Regions from separate parts of the Alteromonas sp. ABV2_168 genome, predicted to be linked through region 3. Evidence: predicted binding sites of a transcription regulator. Region 3 holds the regulator's gene; each other region holds the start of a gene.
The links. The regulator FliA, encoded in region 3, starts transcription of late flagellar genes. The targets are predictions, from matches to a motif close to CTAAAGNTNNNNNNNNNNNNGCCGATA.
Positions count from the first base shown of each region.

Region 1: a site for FliA is predicted at 1,799-1,825, ahead of ACXAH4_RS19585 (DUF5610 domain-containing protein). Genes of this name have one in related genera too.
Region 2: a site for FliA is predicted at 1,621-1,647, ahead of pomA (flagellar motor protein PomA). Genes of this name have one in related genera too.
Region 4: a site for FliA is predicted at 1,308-1,334, ahead of ACXAH4_RS09975 (HAMP domain-containing methyl-accepting chemotaxis protein). Genes of this name have one in related genera too.

Region 1 is NZ_JBSWYQ010000017.1:627-4,263, reverse strand. Features, by position in the region: gene fabR (HTH-type transcriptional repressor FabR) at 1-608, shown strand, start outside; gene trmA (tRNA (uridine(54)-C5)-methyltransferase TrmA) at 609-1,712, opposite strand; gene ACXAH4_RS19585 (DUF5610 domain-containing protein) at 1,855-3,189, shown strand; gene ACXAH4_RS19580 (RNA recognition motif domain-containing protein) at 3,289-3,637, opposite strand, start outside.
Region 2 is NZ_JBSWYQ010000007.1:18,595-22,231, reverse strand. Features, by position in the region: gene dxs (1-deoxy-D-xylulose-5-phosphate synthase) at 1-232, opposite strand, end outside; gene ACXAH4_RS11785 (farnesyl diphosphate synthase) at 265-1,158, opposite strand; gene xseB (exodeoxyribonuclease VII small subunit) at 1,210-1,455, opposite strand; gene pomA (flagellar motor protein PomA) at 1,692-2,453, shown strand; gene ACXAH4_RS11770 (flagellar motor protein MotB) at 2,460-3,386, shown strand; gene ACXAH4_RS11765 (class I SAM-dependent methyltransferase) at 3,418-3,637, opposite strand, start outside.
Region 3 is NZ_JBSWYQ010000015.1:50,994-54,630, reverse strand. Features, by position in the region: gene flhF (flagellar biosynthesis protein FlhF) at 1-714, shown strand, start outside; gene ACXAH4_RS19045 (MinD/ParA family protein) at 711-1,577, shown strand; gene ACXAH4_RS19040 (RNA polymerase sigma factor FliA) at 1,574-2,302, shown strand; gene cheY (chemotaxis response regulator CheY) at 2,350-2,733, shown strand; gene ACXAH4_RS19030 (protein phosphatase CheZ) at 2,768-3,514, shown strand; gene ACXAH4_RS19025 (chemotaxis protein CheA) at 3,527-3,637, shown strand, end outside.
Region 4 is NZ_JBSWYQ010000005.1:197,789-201,425, forward strand. Features, by position in the region: gene ACXAH4_RS09965 (D-amino acid aminotransferase) at 1-614, shown strand, start outside; gene fur (ferric iron uptake transcriptional regulator) at 663-1,091, opposite strand; gene ACXAH4_RS09975 (HAMP domain-containing methyl-accepting chemotaxis protein) at 1,535-3,541, shown strand; gene fldA (flavodoxin FldA) at 3,580-3,637, opposite strand, start outside.

The DNA.
Region 1 (3,637 bases), on a different contig from region 3:
GTCAGGAGCAAAAATTAAAAACCCGCCAGAATATTATCAATGCTGCTTTTGGTTTGCTTGATGAGCAGCGCAGTTTGTCTGCTATCAGTTTACGTGAAGTCTCCCGTGCAGCCGGTATTGCGCCGACTTCTTTTTACCGTCACTTCAAAGATATGGACGAACTCGGTCTGACGCTGGTGGACGAGGCTGGTCTTGCACTCCGTCAACTGATGCGTCAGGCAAGACGCCGTATCGCCAGTGGCGGCGGGGTTATCGATACGTCGGTTGATACCTTCATGGAATTTATTACCGCCAATACTAACGTGTTCAGATTACTGCTCCGTGAACACACCGGCACCTCAACTGCTTACCGGATGGCAGTACTGAGGGAAATTCAGCATTTTATTGAAGAACTGGCTGATTATATTGTTGAAAGTCAGGGGGCAGAGCATCAACTGGCAAGTCTTCAGGCAGAAGCCATGGTCCGGCTTGTATTCAGTGCCGGAGCTGAAGCATTAGAAGTGGATGTGCCGTTGAGGCAGGAAATTGGTCACAGGGTAAAAGCGCAATTGCGTTTTGTACAGTTGGGGGCAAAAGTCTATCGCCCCCGGAAAGTCAAAAGTGAGTAATTAACGGTTTTTCTTAACCAGTTTTACGCCAGCTTCAATGTGGTGCGTAAAAGGGAATTGATCGAACAAGGCAGACGCCACCAGATCGTGGGTTTGCGACAATGTCGCCAGGTTCGCTGCCAGCGTATCGGGATTACAGGAAATATAAATAATTTCCGGATAGTCCTGAATCATCTTCAGTGATTCTTCATCAAGACCGGCTCTTGGCGGGTCAACCAGCACAGTCGTAAAGTTGTAGCCTGATAAATCAATGCCGTTGAGGCGGGAAAACTGACGTCCTGTTCTTAATGCATCCGTAAACTCTTCAGCAGACAGACGAACAATCTCCACATTGTCTATGTTGTTCACTTCAATGTTAAATTGCGCAGCGTTAACCGAAGGTTTGGCGATTTCAGTGCCGATGACTTTGCGAAACTGGCTGGCCATAGGCAGTGAGAAATTACCGGCTCCGCAGTACATTTCAAGCAGATCGCCGCTGGTGTTTTCACACACAGACAATGCCCATTCGATCATGCGGCAGTTCACTTTTGCATTCGGCTGGGTAAAGCTGTTTTCGATATGCCTGAATTGATAGTGTCGTCCGTTTACCGGCAGCGATTCGACGATAAAGTCATTGCCCAGAATTTTCTTCTGCTTACGTGCCCGGCCGATAACATTCACTGTGCCGAAGGTGTCTGACAACGTATCTTGCAGTGCCCTGGCAGCCGTTTCCCATTCATCATCCAGCTGACGGTGATACAGAAGGCTTATCACCAGTTCACCCGACAGTCCGCTCAGATAATCAATCTGAAATAACTTCTTTCTCAGTACCGGGCTTGAACGAAGTTCTGTCATTAAAATTTGCATAGCGGCATTGATGGTATCGCTTGCCGGCGGGAAGGTGTCAACGCGATACTTTTCTTTCGTCTCGCTGTTGAACATGATGTGATACAAGTCATCGCCATCATGCCATACCCGAAATTCTGCCCGCATGCGGTAGCCGGTTTCTTCTGAGGCAAACACAGACATCTCAGTTTGACCATATTGATCAAGTAGTTGTGACAGTCGCGAGATCTTTTCGTCTAACTGCGCGGTATATTGCTGACTGTGTGTCTGAGTTGTCATGGTAATAGCTTCATCTTGATTGCCGGGCTGCGCATTGTAGTGTCTTAAATTATTTGTGCAAACACTGTTCTGAGATTGCATTAAAATTAAACAATTCGTTAAGTCTGCCGATAACTAATGTGAGGTTAGTGAGGACAACATTATGAACGTGGGTGAAATTAAGGCATTTGTTAGTGAGCAGAAGCCGGCTGTTGCAGAACAGAAGGCACCTGAAGACCCTAACAAAGCAATCAAAAAGCAGTTACAGCAGGATGGGCTTCGTCAGGCTGCTGAATTTCAACAGCGGCAAACCGCAATGGTAAGCGTCAGTAGTTCGCAGACGACCATTGGCCTGAAAGTCTACAGTTCGTCAATGGAGCAACAGGTTACCGTTGACGGACAGCGTGGTAAGTTTGCAAAAGATGATACGTCAGATAAAGAGAAGGAAACCTCTTTATTTGATTTTGAGGAAGTAGCAAAAAACGTTATGCGTTTTGTCGGTGGTGTCATCCAGGGCGCTGCAAGAGGTGGTGTGGATGAAGAGAAACTCGGTAATCTTTTTTCGCAGGCGAGAGAAGGGGTTTCCCGGGGAATTGCCATGGCAGAAAGAGATCTGGGAGGCCTGATGAATGATGATATATCAACAGGCATCGACAGGAGCCGCAGTCTCATCGAAAACCGCATTAATGCACTGGAGGCTGATCTGCTTGGTATTCAGAATGAAGATCAACTTGCTGCTGGCGGTGTTGCGTCAGCTTTGAACGTTAACAGCAGCAACTCAGAATCTGCCAGTCTGACAATTCGTACCAGAGATGGTGATGAAGTGCAGTTGAGCTTTGAGAGTCTGAGGGCTTATCAATATGCCAGCCAGCAAACCGTCGCTTATACGACTGAACAGGGACAGGGTGGTGAAGGTAATGGTTATCAGAATGTCGTCGCTACAGACAGCACCTCTTACTCGTACTTTGATCGTCAGGGGATCAGTTTCTCTCTGAAAGGTGAGCTGGATGAAGGTGAATTAACGGCCATTGCAGATTTAGTGGAATCTGTTAACGATCTGGCTGATACGTTCTTCGGTGGCGATCTGGATAAGGCGTTTGAGAAAGCGCTGGAACTGGGTTTTGATGATCAAGAACTTACGGGTTACGCATTGCAACTTAACAGAACGCAGCAAACGGAAGTTGTGAAAACTTACGGTGCAATTCAGCATTATCGTGACGGCAGCGAGTCCGGTTCCCACGGCGATGAAGCGAAGCCTGTTGCACAATATCTGAATAAGATGCTTAACGTCTTTGAATCGGCGAGACAACAACTGGCTTCAGGTGAAGACTTCAACACTCTGATAAATGGCCTGATCAACGAAATGAAGGATGTACAGGTACCGGATTTAGTCACAGCTATAAATCGTTTCCATAGTTTCAATCAGCGTTTACTTGACGCAATGCCGGGCGAGCAGCAGAAAACTCAGCCTGTAGATCCTCCGGCAAGCGAAAGCTGAAAGATACGGGCGGACTAATAAAGTAGTGATGCCCAATTCAATATTCAGATAAAAAAGAACCCCGGCATGCCGGGGTTCTTTTATGTTTGTGTAGTACGACTACTCGGTTTCTCCTTTCTCCCTTGCAGCACGTACTTTCAATGTTCTTTCCAGAAATACTTTATCGTTTAGTTCCGTAATAGCTGAATCTACGTCGCGGGTAATGACTTCGATAAATCCATACCCTTTACGTTTTCCAGTACGACGGTCCTTCATAAGACGAACACTCTGAACTTCGATGTAATCCTTGAAATATTCTTTCACTGCATCTTCGTTCGCTTTATATGGAAGATTACCTACATATAAAGTGGCTGTTTCTCCGGAAGTATCAGAAGTCACATCAGCATTCACTGAAGAGGACGTTGAAGACGAACTCAGCAGAGATGCAAGCCAGGGTGTAACGATACCG
Region 2 (3,637 bases), on a different contig from region 3:
CATCCCATAATAAACGGTCGAATGGGGTGTTATACACGTAGTGTAAAGCCACGGTCAGTTCTACTGTGCCAAGGCCGGAAGCAAAATGGCCACTGGTCTGACTAACTGAAGCCAGTAAAAACTGTCGCAACTCATCAGCCAGTTCACGGAGTTTTTCCTGTGGCAGCTTTCTGAGTTCATCCGGCGTCAGTGCCTGTGCCAGAACAGGATAGTGCGTTAATTCTAAACTCATTGTTATCGTTTCATTATGTTGTTTAGCATAAATCAGTATGTCCGTTTTACCATCAGGTCCGTAAACTCAGACAGCAATCCGGTATTGTAGGGCAAACTGTCTAAAGCTTGAAGGGCACTGGCATGAAGACGGTTTAATTCAGCCTTCGCCTGTGCCATTCCCAGTAATGCCGGAAACGTATTTTTGCCAAGTTCAATATCGGAACCCTGCGGTTTGCCGGTGATTTCGGCATCACCTTCCACATCCAGAATGTCATCCTGAATTTGAAAGGCCAGTCCCATGTCTCCCGCGTAACCCGTCAGTGCTTCGCGGTGTTCCGGTTTAAGATCACTGCAAAGTACCGTAATCATTTCCGCGCAGGCCTGTAGCAATGCGCCGGTTTTAAGGCGATGCAGACGGGTTAGAGACGCAATGTCGATGGTGGAGCCGGTAGCTGCAAGGTCTATCGCCTGGCCACCGCACATGCCGGCGTAACCAGAGGCTCTGGCAAGAATACTGACCAGTTTTGAGCGCTGACCATTGGCGTAGTCGCTCATGGGAGCATCAGCAAGAATACTGAACGCCAGGGTTTGCAAGGCATCTCCGGCAAGGATAGCCGTCGCCTCATCAAACTGAATGTGACAGGTGGGCTTTCCACGGCGAAGATCGTCATCGTCCATTGCCGGCAGGTCGTCATGGGCCAGAGAATAGGCATGAATGCATTCTATCGCCATGCTCACTGCGGCCTGATCCTGACCGGGAATATCCAGTGTATTTCCGATGATATGCACCAGTAACGGACGCATACGTTTGCCACCGGCAAGGAGCGCATATTCCATGGCTGCGCGAAGTTGTGGTGCGTGATCAGGAAGTGCGGCAACGAGGCGCAGCAAGCTTTCGTCAGTGTCGTGCTTAATCTTCTGACGTAAGCTGTCAATATTTGTCATGAATTACCTGTATAACAAGGTGGAGCGGAGCGGTCTCTCCGCCAGATTTTATCAGTCTTCAGAAGGGGTGAAATCAACCAGCGTTTGTTCACCTTGCTCAGCGAGCAATATTTTGACTTTCTGTTCTGCCTGCGCGAGAGCCTGTTGACTCAGACGGGATAATTTTACGCCACGTTCGAATTTTTCTAAAGCTTCATTCAGCGGCAATTCTCCCGATTCCATTTCCGTCACAATGGCTTCAAGTTCAGCCAGTGATGCTTCAAAAGAGGGCGCAGATGGCGTTTTTTCTGTGGTCACGTCGGATACCCGGTGCAGTTTTAATGATAATCGCGCACATTAACCGGGCAGGCACGCGGGGTCAATTGGTTTGTCCTGTTCCTGTGTGGTCAGACGGCGGGTATCTCTCTGGTTTTATTGGTGATACCTAATAATCAGCATTCATCTGGTAATCTTGTATTTTGATTATAGAATTCATAATACCGGCCGATAGAGTTAATGGCATCGCGATAAGAGAGTTTTTTGAGGAGCAATAAGTGGATTTAGCAACCGTCATAGGCATGTTAGGTGGTATCGGCTTTATTGTCATGGCCATGATCCTGGGTGGGGATTTGGGCATGTTCGTCGATGTTGCCTCAGTGCTCATTGTATTCTGTGGTTCTATCTTCGTAGTAATGTCTCAGTTTACGCTGGGTCAGTTTTTCGGTGCCGGTAAAGTGGCCGGCAAAGCGTTCATGTTCAAAATCGATCCGCCGGAAGTGCTGATTGAAAAAATCGTTGAAATGGCTGATGCGGCCCGTAAGGGCGGGTTTCTCGCACTTGAAGAAGCCGAAATCGATAATGCCTTTATGCAAAAGGGCGTAGATATGCTGGTAGATGGCCACGACATTGAAGTGGTCAGAGAAACGCTGAAAAAAGATATTCAGATGACCACCGAGCGCCATGAGTTCGGTGGTTCAATTTTTAAAGGTCTGGCCGATGTTGCGCCGGCGATGGGGATGATCGGTACACTGGTTGGTCTGGTTGCTATGTTATCAAACATGGATGATCCTAAATCAATCGGTCCTGCCATGGCGGTAGCACTTTTAACAACACTTTACGGCGCCTTCCTGGCAAACGTTATCTGTTTGCCGATTGCAGCTAAACTGGACAACCGTAAAGAGGAAGAGAAACTGAATCAGTCTCTGGTCCTGGACGGTATCGTTGGTATTGCTGACGGTCAGAACCCGAAAGTCATTGAGGGAATTTTGAAAAACTACATCGCTGCCGGCAAACGTGGCGGCGGGGACGAGGAGTAATCTGCTATGTCAGATGAATGCCCTAAATGTCCCCCTCCCGGCCTGCCGGCGTGGATGGGGACGTTCGCTGACCTGATGTCACTGTTGATGTGCTTCTTCGTTCTGCTGCTGTCTTTCTCGGAAATGGATGTACTGAAATTTAAGCAGATCGCCGGCTCCATGAAGTTTGCCTTCGGCGTGCAGAATAAAATTGAAGTTAAAGACATTCCCAAGGGAACCAGTGTTATCGCGATGGAGTTTCGCCCGGGCCGTCCGGATCCGACGCCTATTGAAACCATTCAGCAGCAAACCATCGATATGACTCAGCCAACGCTGGAATTTCAGGCCGGGGATGAGGACTCATCCGGTGGCCGGCAGACACAGCGCGGGTCCCAGCGTGGTGGTCAGGCTCAGCAAACTGCATCAGACTCCGCGGCTTCATCGTCACAAAGCTCTGACAAAGAGCAGGACAACGAAATGATGAAGAAGGTGGCTGAACAACTGCAAAAAGAAGTGGCGGACGGCTCTATTGAAATGGAGTCTTTGGGTCAGCAACTGACTATCCGGATCAGAGAAAACGGTTCATTTTCCGCCGGTTCGGCATTTTTGCAGCCTCAGTTTAAGCCTGTGTTGAGAAAAATCGGCACCTTACTGGCAGAAATGCCCGGTGAAATAGAAATTTCAGGACACAGTGACGGCCAGCATATTGCCAATGAGTTGTACCGCTCTAACTGGGATTTGTCAGCACAACGCGCTGTGGCCGTGGCGGAAGAGATCCGCAAAGCGCCGGGATTTGATGAGTCACGTATGTCCGTGACCGGTCTGGCTGACACCAAACCTCTGGTTGAAAACGCAGCCACTGCTGACGACCGTGCCCGCAACCGCCGGGTAGAAATTAACATCAATCAGGGCAAACCGTTATTGTCTGAACCTATTTCGGTACTGGAAGAATAGCAGGGCGGGAGAAGGGCGCAGCGCTTAGGCGCTACGCTCCCCGTTGTATTGTGTCTCTGAAGTGAGGTTTTGACAGGACCAGCTGAACTGTCGAGATAGTCCGTTCCAGAAATCCGCCTTCGCAATATTTAAGATAGTAAGTCCACATGCGCATGAAGCGCTCGTCATAACCATCCTGCATCAACGGCTCTTTGGCATTGATGAAAGCCTTGTACCAGTCATCCAGCGTCCTGGCATAATCCAGCCCGATA
Region 3 (3,637 bases):
ATTTATCTTCTCAACCTTTTGGCTAATCGCCTTAATGTTTCCGGTAATGATATCCTGACCCAAACCGGTGTGGTTGCTCTTGTTGGTCCAACGGGAACAGGCAAAACCACGACTGTTGCTAAATTAGCAGCACGCTATGCGCAAAAATACGGTGCTGATCAGGTGGCTATGATCACTATCGATACCTACCGTATTGCCGCTTATGAACAGCTGGCAACGTATGGCAAAATTATTGGCTGTACCACAAGGAAGGCTCAAAGCAGTGAAGAATTAGCCGAACTTCTCTTCCAGTTACGCCATAAGCGTCTAATATTAATAGACACGGCTGGTTTCAGTCAGCGCGACAGTCGTTTAATTAAGCAACTTGGTCAATTTAATCACGGACAAATGCAACCTGTCCGTAAATACCTGGTTGCGCAGGCAAATACCCAATATCCTGCATTGCAACGCATCATTGAAGCGTATAATTCCGTTAAGCTTGACGGATGTATCTTCACGAAAGTTGATGAATGCTACAGTTTGGGTGAGGTTTTAAGTGTTGCTGTTGAACAGCAATTGCCAGTTAGTTATGTGACCGACGGGCAGCAGGTACCTGAAGATATTAAAGTTGCTGATGCAAAATCTCTCGTATCTGCCGCTGCAAAGCTTTATAAAAAGTACGGTTTGAATCATACTAAGCGTAATCATGAAGTTAATTCAGTTCAGGCAGTATGATCGAAGATCAAGCGAGTAGCTTACGAAAGATGAATCAATCACGCCTCATAAAGGTTATTGCCGTTACCGGCGGCAAAGGTGGTGTTGGTAAAACCAACATTACATTAAACACGGCGATTGCTATGGCTAAGCAAGGTAAGCGGGTCATGGTACTCGATGCCGATTTAGGATTAGCGAACGTTGACGTCATGCTGGGTCTGCGTGTTGAGAAGAACCTTTCTCACGTATTATCCGGTGAATGCACACTTGATGATGTTCTGGTAACCGGACCTCACGGTATTAAAATCGCTCCGGCGACTTCAGGTACTCAGGCAATGACTGAGTTATCGCCCACAGAACATGCCGGATTAATCCGTGCTTTCAGTGAGTTGCGGTCGCAGATTGACGTGCTGATTGTAGATACCGCTGCCGGTATTTCCGATATGGTATTGAGTTTCTCCCGTGCCTCGCAGGACATCATGGTCGTGGTTTGTGACGAACCGACTTCTCTGACCGATGCCTACGCATTGATTAAAATTTTAAACCGTGAGCACGGCGTGTTCCGTTTTAAAATTGTGGCAAACATGGTTAGGGACATCCGTGAAGGGCAGGAATTATTCAGCAAGTTATCAAAAGTGACAGGCAGATTCCTGGACGTGGCACTAGAATTGGTGGCAACTGTACCTTTCGACGAAAATATTCGTCGGGCAGTCAGAAAGCAAACCGCTATTGTGGATGCATTTCCCGGTTCTCCTGCGGCCGTCGCGATTAGTCAGTTAGCCACCAAAGCGCTTAACTGGCCGGTACCGGCTCAGCCGGGTGGTCACCTGGAATTTTTCATTGAACAACTGGTGACGAAGCAAGCAGTAGGAAGCCAACGTTGAATAGTAAAGCGGCAGCTTACCAGCAGCAGACCGACAAGTCGCAGCTGGTCGAGCGCCATGCATCCCTTGTAAAACGTATTGCCCATCACCTGATGGCGCGTTTGCCTGCCAGTGTGCTGGTGGATGACCTGATTCAGGCAGGGATGATCGGATTGCTTGAAGCAGCCAGAAATTTCGACGGCTCGAAAGGGGCCAGTTTCGAAACCTTCGCAGGCATCCGTATTCGTGGTGCTATGCTGGATGAAATCCGTAAGGGCGACTGGACACCCCGTTCAGTGCATAAAAATAGCCGTGCTATTACGGAAGCCATAACACAAGTTGAAAGAGAAACTGGCAGAGACGCGCGTGATACAGAAATTGCTGCTAAGCTAAATGTCAGTATTAATGATTATCATCAAATGCTTAACGAGGTGAATGCCGGTAAACTTGTCGGTATTGAAGACCTGGGTGTGTCAGAAGATGTAATCAGCACAGAACAGAATAAAGGTAATGATTCACCCCTCGAAGATTTAATGCAGGGGGCGTTTCAAAAGGCGTTGGCGCATGCCATCACAACATTACCTGAACGGGAAGCAATTGTACTGTCCCTGTACTATGATGAAGAACTGAATTTACGTGAAATCGGTGAAGTTCTTGAAGTCAGTGAGTCAAGGGTCAGCCAGATTCATAGCCAGGCCATGTTAAAACTAAAAGCCCGAATGCAATCATGGCAGGCAGAAGAATAAAACATACTAATATTAATAACGATTGATAATCCTCACCGGAGGCTATTTTGGACAAGAGTATGAAAATTCTTGTAGTAGACGACTTCTCTACTATGAGACGAATCATAAAGAACCTGCTTAAAGATCTTGGATTTTCCAATATTCAGGAAGCTGACGATGGAAGTACGGCCCTCCCCATGCTCCAGCAAGGCGACTTTGAATTTGTCGTGACCGACTGGAACATGCCAGGTATGCAGGGTATCGACCTGTTACGCGCTATTCGTGCAGACGACAAACTCAAGCACTTGCCAGTATTGATGGTGACAGCTGAAGCGAAAAAAGAGCAAATCGTTGCTGCAGCACAGGCAGGTGTAAACGGATATGTTGTGAAGCCTTTCACAGCCGCTACACTTAAGGAAAAACTCGACAAGATTTTTGAGCGTTTAGGTTGATCCAGCCGCTCCCGCCAGAGAAGAGGATTACTGGATGTCTCCTACTAAAAAAGTCCCTATTTCGCTCGAAGAAGCAAAACAGCTGGTAGCATATCTTGAGCAGGGCGATGACGATTCCGCCAACGCCCTGCTTGAAGCTGTATCTGCCAAAGAGTCTGTCGAACTTTTTGCTGAAGTTGGCAAACTAACCCGTCAACTTCATGACGCCCTCAACACCTTCCAGTTAGACGAGCGAATTGCTGGTCTGGCTAATGATGATATTCCTGATGCGCAAACGCGTCTCACCTACGTTATTGAAGAAACTGAAAAAGCGGCTAATACTACAATGGACGCTGTAGAGTCCTGTATGCCCATTGCTGAATCTTTATCAGACCGGATCACAACGCTTGAGCCTGAATGGCAAAAGCTTATGACCCGTCAGATTGAGCTCGGTGAATTCAAGAGTTTATGTATGGATATCGACGCCCTGTTTAAGGACATGTCGAAAGATTCTTCTAAACTTAACAGCCTTTTGACCGAAGTATTAATGGCACAGGGTTATCAGGATTTGACAGGCCAGGTTATTCGCAGAGTGATTGACCTGGTGAAAGAAGTCGAAGACAGCCTTGTGAACATGCTGACCGTGTTCGGTGAACGGGATGCACCTGTTAAAGCACAGAGCACCACGAACAAGCCGGACGCTGTTGAAGCGGAAGGGCCAATCATGAACGCTGAGAAGCGGGATGACGTAGTACAAGGCCAGGATGACGTGGATGATCTCCTGTCGAGCCTTGGTTTTTAGGGGAGCGAATGAATGTCGTTTGATGTTGATGAGGATATATTACAGGACTTTCTGGTCGAAGCCGGAGAAATCCTGGAACAATTACAGGAACAGTTAGTTGACCTGGAGAATAATCCGGAAGAC
Region 4 (3,637 bases), on a different contig from region 3:
TGAATTCTGCGTCAGTGGGTGTGTATATTCAGGTATCACGGGGTACTGAGATGAAACGTGCCCATGGTTATCCTGACAATATTCCTCCCACTGTGTTCGCTTTTGCGTTTGCTACCGCCGCGCCGCCGGTGCCGGATAAAGCCGCAGTGGTAACCTTTGATGTCTCCAGTGGTGAAGATAAGCGCTGGCAGCGTTGTAACATCAAATCTACATCGCTGCTCGGCAATGTGATGCATTATCAGCAAGGCCGGCAGGCCGGTAAACAGGAAATCATTTTGTTGAACAGCCACGGGGAAGTGACTGAGGCCAGTTCATGCAACGTATTCGTTGTGAAAGAGGGTGTTATCATGACACCACCGCTGGATCATCAAATTTTGCCGGGAATTACCCGGAAGCTGGTCATTGAAAGTCTTGCAGCAGAAGGCGTTGAGGTGCAGGAAGTACCGGTTACAGCAGAAGTATTGTTCAGTGCTGATGAAGTGTGGCTAACCAGCTCCAGTAAGGAAATCAGCCCTGTTATCTCGGTGGATGATAAACCCGTGGGGAACGGGCAGGCCGGTGAGGTATGGCTTAAAGCCATCACAGCTTTCAACAAACACAAGTTTACGTTATAAAAAAACCTGCACGCTGTGCAGGTTTATTTAATCTTAACGACCGGCGACTCAGTCGTCGGTTTTATCACAGGTACCGTCTTTACATTCACCGTAAAGATACAGGCTGTGATGTGTCAGTTTGATGTTATTGCGTTCGGCAATTTCAATTTGACGTTGTTCAATCACGTCATCTTCAAACTCGATGACTTTGCCACATTTCAGACACACCAGATGGTCGTGGTGCTCTTTATGACTGATTTCAAATACTGACTTGCCACCTTCAAAATGGTGTCGGTTCAAAATACCAGCGTCATCGAACTGGTTAAGCACACGGTATACCGTCGCAAGACCAATTTCCTCACCCTGATCGATCAGAATTTTATACACATCTTCAGCACTGATATGCTGGTTGGCAGGTTCCTGCAGGATCTGCAGAATTTTTAAACGGGGAAGTGTAACTTTTAAACCCGCTTTTTTTAGTTCTTTATTTTGATCCATAAATAATCACTTCTGGAAGCTCTTCTGATTTAACGCTCATTATAGGTACTTTGCCAGGTTTTAAAAGTAAAAGCGCGGATATCTTCAACATTAATCTGCAGAGTAAATCATTGATCCCTGTCATTTATCCATACGTTTTTTAAGGACTTTGTGCAGCTAACCGGACCCTGCAGGCGGTATGCAGAGAGTTATTCAGGATTTACCCTCTCAACGAACTAAAGCATTGTTAAGTTTCTACCGATAAGTTCAATGAAAGCTATGCCTTTTTCGCTGCAAAATAGCGACTTTTCCGGGATGTTTTCAACATTATTTATCTTGCCGGCAATTACGGAACACTGTGCGCAGACATATTTCCTGGCCAAAAAACGGCAAGGCCGGAAAACTTATATTAAAATCAATGATAACCATGTTACGGAAATAAAACCGAAGATTGGGATAAGAAGATGCGCCTGACTGTTGTACAAAAAATAACCCTTGGTTTTGCCCTGTTCGGCTGTTTATTACTGATCACCAGTTTACTTGCTTATCTGGGACTCAGCGACATCCGCCGTTCTGCTGAAACGGTGGCCACCGAGAAAATGCCGGTTCAGACAAAAATGATGTCCCTGAAGTCAGATGCATTGTCTCTGGCGACCGTAACGGCAAACGGTTACTACATGGATGAGCTTTCAGCACTGAATAAAAACAAAGCTGAGTTTGAGGCACTGAGTGAAGTCTTTTCTGAAGATCTCGCTATTTTCGATACCACCTTTGGTAATCACACAGAATCAAAACAGGCCGTAGAGGCGGGTAATACATTTATTCGTGAGAGCGCGACGGTGTACGAAGCGCTTATCAGCAGCAAACAAATACAATTGTCTCTGGCAAAGCAGCGGGAAGAAGCTATCTCTCATATTGATGAAGCCGGAGCGCTGATGATGGATTTAAGCTTTCTGGATAACGGACAGCCCGGTATCGATGCGCTGGCCGGCCTCGGTGCGAATATTGACAATAAATTGCTCACTTTGAGTTCGGTCATCACCGAACTGGTTAAGTCTGAAGATCCTGAAGATTCACTGGTGATTCTGGATGACCTGGACTATCAGTTGAGCAATCTGGCGGTAGACACCGAATATCTGTTCCGGTCTGCCAGTGGCCTGAATACCGACGGTATCATCAGCAATTTTCAGCAGCAGTATGATGCCATGCTGGCTATTCTCACCGGTGAATCCGGTCTGATGGCCGGCCAGAAACAGAAGTTATCTCACATCGCCCATGCCACAGAAAGCCGTCAGCGTGCCAACACATCGCTGGCGCAGGCTACCTCGACAATCAATAACCTTTACGAAGAAGTCACTGAAGAAACCTTGAAAGGGCAAAACCTGATCCTGGACACTGTCCAGGACAGCCTTGTTGATACGCTGGTGGTGTCGTTTATTGGTCTGGTGGCTGCAGTTGCACTCACTCTCACTGTGCGTAAAAGCATTGCCGGGCCGCTGCAAAATATTACCCGTGGTCTCGGCCGGATCAGTGAAGGGGATTTATCGTATCGTCTGAAGACACAGGGCAATGATGAATTTGCCGATTTGTCGGTAAAGGTAAACAGTTTAACTGAAGCTCTCAGAGATCTTATCGGTAACATTCAGCAACAGGAACGAACGCTGCTGGATGTGGCCAGAGAAAGTGTGGAAATGGGTGAACGCAGTCTGGAGCAGGTGGCCCAACAACGTGACCGGGTCCGTAAAACCTCCTCAGATACTGCCAGTGTAAGAAGCACCAGTGAAAAAAACCTCGCGATGATTCAGCAATCGGTGGATGAACTTAACCGGGTCGCCAGTCAGACGCAGCAAACATCCGAACTGGTTGCACAAAACCGGCAACAGGTTGCAGAACAATCTGGCCAGGCATCGGCATCCGCCAGCATCATAAACCGGCTGGATGAGAACAGCCGCAGCATCGGCAGTATCCTTGACGTCATTAAAACCATCGCGGAACAAACAAACTTGCTGGCGCTCAATGCTGCAATAGAAGCTGCCCGTGCCGGTGATCAGGGCCGCGGATTTGCCGTTGTCGCCGACGAGGTCAGAACGCTGGCTAACCGCACGCATAACTCCACTGAAGAAATTGAATCGATGATTGGCAGTTTGCAACGAGATGCACAGCAAGCTGTGGAAGCCATCAACCTGAGTATGGAAAAGGCGGAGCAGGGCGTTGCTATCAGTGAAAAAGTCTATGAGCAGGTTAATGGGATCAGTGAGGTCATTGTGAAGCTGCAGGCGTTTAATGCCGGCTTTGTGAAAGACACTAAAGCTCAGGATAAAGTACTTGCGGGTATTGATGATAATCTTAACGCAATCGTGACGCTGGCTGATGCAAGTGCAGAGAGTACCCGTCTGGCAAATGAATCCAGTGCCAGGGTGGATGAGCAAATGGAAGGATTGCGGAAAGTGGTTGAGCGCTTCAGATTATAAAAAAAACGGGCTGAGCGCCCGTTTTCTTTAATTCTATATCAGGCAAGTTCTGCCAGACATAATTCTTCGTGTAACTGCTTACACCAGGCACGTACA